Regions from separate parts of the Shewanella sp. BC20 genome, predicted to be linked through region 1. Evidence: riboswitches for the same ligand, from Rfam matches in the RefSeq annotation. Region 1 holds a riboswitch; the other holds the start of a gene.
What was found. A riboswitch is a leader RNA that binds a small molecule or an ion and turns the genes downstream of it on or off. The one in region 1 is predicted to bind thiamine pyrophosphate.
Positions count from the first base shown of each region.

Region 1 (3,196 bases):
TCCCAAGCGATTTTGACCAGCTCGCCTAAGGTCTCAAGCTCGGCAAACTGTGCCTCATCATTGGCATCGGCAATCGAGCCTGGACGCATACCATCGCCTAATGACAGCGACACATCGTAGGCCACGCACAGCTCGCAAATCTCACGGAAATGGGTATAGAGGAAGTTTTCTTGATGGTGGCTCAAGCACCATTTGGCCATAATCGAGCCGCCGCGGGACACAATTCCAGTCACCCGTTTGGCGGTCATGGGCACATAGCGCAATAACACGCCCGCGTGGATGGTAAAGTAATCGACGCCCTGCTCCGCTTGCTCAATCAAGGTATCGCGAAATACTTCCCAGGTCAGGTGCTCGGCAACCCCATTCACTTTTTCAAGTGCTTGATAAATCGGCACTGTGCCAATAGGCACTGGCGAGTTGCGGATAATCCATTCGCGGGTTTCATGGATATAGCGCCCAGTGGACAAGTCCATCACAGTGTCCGCGCCCCAACGGGTTGACCAGACAAGCTTTTCGACTTCCTCCTCAATGGAGGACGTGACCGCCGAGTTACCGATATTGGCATTCACTTTCACTAGAAAGTTACGACCAATAATCATAGGTTCGGCTTCAGGGTGATTGATATTTAACGGAATAATGGCGCGGCCACGGGCAATTTCATCACGGACAAATTCAGGGGTAATCGGTTTACCAATCACAGCGCCAAAGGATTCACCTTGGCCGCGGCGGTTTAAGATTTCGTCCTGTACCTCGGCGAGCGCCATATTTTCCCGAATCGCCACATACTCCATTTCAGGAGTAATAATCCCTTGGCGGGCATAGTGTAATTGGCTCACGCGTTTACCCGATAAGGCGCGGCGAGGACGAACAATCGCACTTGAACCGGCTTCGAAGCGCAGATGATCGAGCCCATCATCCTTGAGGCGCTGCTGGGTAAAATCTGAGGTCGCACAATCAAGCACTTCGGTATCTTGGCGCTCGATAATCCAAGGTAATCTGAGCTTGGCTAAACCTTGGCGCACGTTAATTTGTGCAGCCGGATCGGAATAAGGACCGGCGCAGTCGTACACAGGAATGGGAGGATTTTTCTCGACTATGGGCGCGGTCGCAGTGCCGCCAATCCGCGTATCGGTTTGCAGAATTTGCCGCATCCCTACACGGAGATCCTCACGGCTTCCCTGCAAATACAACTTTTGCGAATTAGGGTGTTGTAATGGTTTAAGGGTATCGATAAAGGCTTGCGCCTGGGCGCGCGCCGCACGGCGGCTCGTTTGCCCTTGGGCATTAACGGCAATCGATTCTGAGGACGATTCTAAACTGGACATAAGCAATCTCACTTTAACAAATAAAAATGGGGTTGCTTGTCTGGAGACTTGAGTGTTGAAGCTGAGCCGTGCAAACCCTAAGCAGATTTGCGGACTCAATAACGACTAAATCGGTGGGTTAATACAGGGCAAAAGGTGGCCGCTGATACGATTTAATGGATGTTATTATGCTTGTTTCCTTCGCAGGTTTTAACCTGATCAGGTTCAACGGATCCCGAATAAACGGTCTCAGCCAAGAGGCACTCCGACAAGATGGGCAAAAGTATAGGCAGAAGCGCAGCGAACAAACAAGCGTAATTTCAGAATAAAAATTAAATTATCAATCAAAATAAAAGAATGAATAAAGCATTGTATTTAAACACTTTCTATTTTGATTCGTTATAAGATCGCTGATTAAAGCTATTTTTAGTGAAAAATTATCATCGTTATTTTTTAACCTTTTGACCGCTTTACCATCATTTTATCGAGCTGCGCCTTAATGGCATCGTCAATTTCTTGGTTCATTTTCTTGCCACTGCAATCGAAGGGGAAACCTAAATTCTCGGCATAGGGATTAATTTGGGTGCCCACCTTAACAACCCGATAGCAGGTATCCCCTTTACGGACAATTCGATTGGGATCCAGTTCTAAATCCAAACTGCTGGGGCCGCTAAAATCGTCGGCATTGGGCACAATCAGCACCTCCATCTCAGGGCTCATTTCAGACAAATTCGACCGTTTGCTGTAATGATTTGCCTGCTCTAACACTAAATCATCCAAGACTTGCTCACGCTGGCGCTCAAAATAGCGCTGGGTAAATAATCCCACGCTGCCTGCCGCCCCGCCGCCGCTTTGCCCACTTGCCGCTGACTGCTCTGTACTTACCGCTTGTGCCGAGCTTGATTGGATTTCTGCCTTTTGAGGCTTAACAGCTTCTTTCTCACTCTGCTGGGTTTGGCCCTGAGTTGAAGCGTTAGGTGTTGAGGCGTTAGGCACTGATGTGCTTGGTACTGGTGCTGTTGATTCTGTTACTTCTGATGCTTTTACTTTTGATAATTGGGCACTGACTTCAGGAGGTTTTGTAATCTGCTCAGTGGGTTTTGGCATCGGCTTTACCGTACTAGGCGCTGAAGTTATCGGCTCGCGAGAAACCGCAGACTCTTCCACTGAGATATCTTGAGCCGAATCCGCAGGAGCGGTTTGCGTTGGCGGCGCATAAATAAAATATGCCTTTAATGCTTTGGTTGCAGTTCGAGCATTGGCTGAAGATTCGCTAAACGACAGCCCTAACTGCTCCGACTGGGTTCGCCATAAAAAAATTAATAATAACAGCAGTAAGCCATGGCCCAAGATGACCCAAAGTAATAGCTTAAGATTGAAGTAATGCGACCACTCTCGCCAACTGAAGCCTAAGTTGGGTCTGAATGCGCTATCGCTCTCTCTTTGGTTAGCCTCACTCAAATTGAGGTTTATTGCACTCCCCAAGGGCTCTGCATGGGCGCTAAAAGAGGTAGCACAAAAAGGCATAGCGGAGAATGCTACGGTCTCGTCGTTTGTCACGCGGCTGTGCGCAACAAAACTGAGATCATCTTCTGGGGTAATAGTCGAACGAACAGGCAAAATCCATCCCTTAGTACTTTATGGACAAAGTACTTAACAAATCCATGATTACTACGGGGGATTAGAGAAAGCGTACCGCACAAAGTTCCAGGGCGTTGACATTAATCAGTCGTAAACAGGCACCATAATGTTGTACAACTAGATAAGAGCTTGCCTAAGTCTCAGTTGATAATGTGAACTTCAAAATAAATTAGCTTACACGTGTAAGCTAATTATGGCTTTCCAATTTACCAACTGATAGACTCAGTCATTATCGCCATCGAGTGGATCAA
Region 1 is NZ_NHRI01000003.1:205,218-208,413, reverse strand. It holds gene thiC (phosphomethylpyrimidine synthase ThiC) at 1-1,325, opposite strand, end outside; TPP riboswitch at 1,484-1,582, opposite strand; gene CBX96_RS05135 (hypothetical protein) at 1,758-2,924, opposite strand.

Region 2 (3,196 bases), on a different contig from region 1:
GCGGGCAATATCATTACCCAATATTGGTCTGCCGCGCTGATTGGTGCTTTGATTTCAACCTTAATCGTGACTCGGGTAAAAATTCATCATTTCTTAGTTGGTATTATTGGTTTAGCCATGGTGATCACCTTTGTGATTGTGACTACCGACAAGTTGAATTGGATTGCTTATTTAACCTACGGTTACGGCTTTGTCTGCGCGGCACTTTACAATGCGTTTATTGCCTATGGCGTGTCGTTTGTGAAGCAAGCCAGCAGCAAGAATGTCTCCTACATTTTGATCAGTGGCAGTACGGGCGCCATGTTTAGCCCGGCTATCAGTTCGTTCTTCGAGCGTATTATCGGCTTACAAACCGTGATGTATGTAATCCCCGTACTTTACGCCGCAATCTTTATGCTGCTGATTGCATCGAGCCGGATGAAGCCTTCGATGTCTGCACAATCACTTTCGGCAAGTTAAGCTAAAGGCCCATACTCAGTTGATATCCGCCGAGTATGGATGTTGTCGAAGTGGGTTAAATGCCTGCTTCGACAAAAGCTTTAAGTGCATTCAGGTTTTTAATCCGAATGCCTTCTTTTTTACGCTCGATTAAACCGCGCTCTTCCAAATGTTGTAATGCCCGTCGGTAGACTCTGTCAGTGGTACCAAAACGCTCCGCCTCTAAATAACGCTTACTAAAACCATCGACGGGTAAATCGTTTAAATACTCATGGTAGATATCGAATGCCACGTTATAGCTGATGGGATAAAGTAGTCTGCGGGTAAAAATATCGACGGTATCTTGGTAATCAATCGCAATGGCACTGGCAAAAAACAGCGCCAGTTGTGGGTGTTGGTCGAGGGAGTGTTGCAACTTTTCGGTGCTAATTAGCGAAATTTCCAAGGGCTCGTTGGCGATGATGTCCAGCTGGCACTGGTATTGGGTAAAAAACTCCATCTCACCAAATAGTTGCGAATCACAATCGATAGTCCCTAATTGGAAACAACGGCCATTTCTGGCGGTGTGCCCCAGCGATACACGGCCTTGCTTGACTAACACCAGCGAGTTTATGGCTTCACCTTGTGTCATCAGGTGAGCGCCTTTTTTGAGCATTTTGACTTCGCTGATACAGCTAAGAATCACAGCTTCAATAAGAGGATAGTCTTGTTCCCATCGCTGGCTATAACGTCCCTTGGCTAACGGTTTTAGCTGCATTGAGTTGACCCTTCTACCATACTTAAAATCGTCGCCTTCTATAGCACTAGAAAGCATGTTGGGTCAAATCAGCCTAAGGAGAGAAGGGCGTTTGTATCGGCCGATTGTGAGCTGTCAGATGTTTCAATCGGGGCTTAAATGGCGTGAGCTAAGCGTCATTTACCTATGTGCAGATACAAGAGTGTCTACTTTATGATTTTCGTCATGTATACTTAGCGCCGCCAAGGGGTGTTTGCCAATCAAAGTGGCAGACTGAGATGTCATCAGACGAACCCTTAGAACCTGATCCGGCTAATACCGGCGTAGGAATGGGCCAATCAACAGCACACTTCTGAATCGCTTATTCGTTGCCGGATCTCAAACATGTATTTGAGGTCCTATGTATAACAAAAAGTCTACCAAGAGTTCCAACTTCTCCTTTTCGTTAACGCGTGCGCCATTAGCGCTGGCCATTTCGGCTGCGTTAAGCACGGCCGCATGGGCGCAAACCGATGCTATCGATAAACCTGAGCCTAGCAATGATATGGAAATCATGGTGGTGACTGCAGATTTTCGCAGTGCCAGTTTAGAGAAAATGCCATCGAGCATTACCGTTATCGATGCCCAGCAAATTCAAGATGAAAGTGCCCAGCACTTTGAAGACGTGATGAATTCTATTGCTAACTTCAACTGGTCGGGTGGCAGCTCACGTCCTAAGTATTTCCAGATCCGCGGCGTAGGAGAGCAGGAGCAATATCAAGGTGCGCCTAACTCATCTGTGGGTTATATCATTGATGATATTGATTTATCTGGTATCGGTATGGTGTCGAGCATGTACGATCTGCAGCAAGTCGAAGTGTTACGCGGCCCGCAGGGTACCCGCTATGGCGCCAATGCGTTAGCGGGCTTGATTTACCTTAAGAGTAATGACCCGACCGATGTGTTTGAACATGGCGCCGAGGTCTCTTTAGGCAATGACGATTTGCAAACCTTTAGCGGTTTTAGCTCAGGGCCGTTGAGCGATTCGGGCAAATTGTTGTACCGCGTGTCGCTGCAGCAACATCAACAAAACGGTTATCGCGATAATCTCTATTTAAATAAAGAAGATACCAATGGCCGTGATGAATTTACTGGCCGAGCTAAATTCCGCTGGTATGCCACCGACAATCTGCAACTCGATTTAACTCTGCTGCATGCCGATTTTGATAACGGCTACGATGCCTGGAGCTTAACCAACGATCCTAAACATACTATTTCGGATCAGCCGGGTGTCGATAGCCAGCGCACCACGGGCGCAGGATTTAAAGCCACTTACTCGGGCGCAGAGTCGTTTGAGTTAACCTCGCTGACTTCATTTGCCAATACCGATCACCATTATAGTTACGATGGCGATTGGGCTAACCCTGAATATTGGGCCTCCAAGCAATGTGAGGATGAGGGCAATCTCGCCCCTTGTCAGTACGATTACTTCTGGGACAAAACCGGTCAGCGTAAGACCTTATCCCAAGAGTTCCGCTTAAGCTCGACCGACCAAGGGCGTATTTTTGCTGGCTCAATCGACTGGTTACTTGGGGTTTATGCGATGAACCTTAAAGAAGATAACCAACTGTATTCTGAATATAATACTTGGCCCGATGAGGTGTTAGATTCTGAATATGAAGCAACTAATTACGCCGTATTTGGTCAGCTGGATACGGATTTAGGCGCCGATTATGCCTTGTCTGTGGGACTGCGTGTCGAGCGTCGCAATAGCCACTACTCAGACACCAACAATGATAATTTTGACCCGAGTGAAACTATGTGGGGCGGCCATATTGCGCTGAGCAAAGTGCTGAATGAATCCCATAATGTATACGCCAGAGTGGCGCGCGGTTACAAGGCGGGCGGTTTTAACATGACCTTGCCAGTCGAACTCAATGATAAAAAAGAGTTTGATACCGAAACCCTATATAACTACGAAATCGGTCTTAAATCCCATTGGTTTGAAGGACTTATCGACACGAATCTGGCGCTGTTCTATAT
Region 2 is NZ_NHRI01000002.1:213,261-216,456, forward strand. It holds gene tsgA (MFS transporter TsgA) at 1-459, shown strand, start outside; gene CBX96_RS03440 (Crp/Fnr family transcriptional regulator) at 515-1,195, opposite strand; TPP riboswitch at 1,410-1,521, shown strand; gene CBX96_RS03445 (TonB-dependent receptor) at 1,575-3,196, shown strand, end outside.
Region 2: linked by a shared signal. The riboswitch ahead of CBX96_RS03445 (TonB-dependent receptor) and the one ahead of thiC (phosphomethylpyrimidine synthase ThiC) in region 1 are both predicted to bind thiamine pyrophosphate.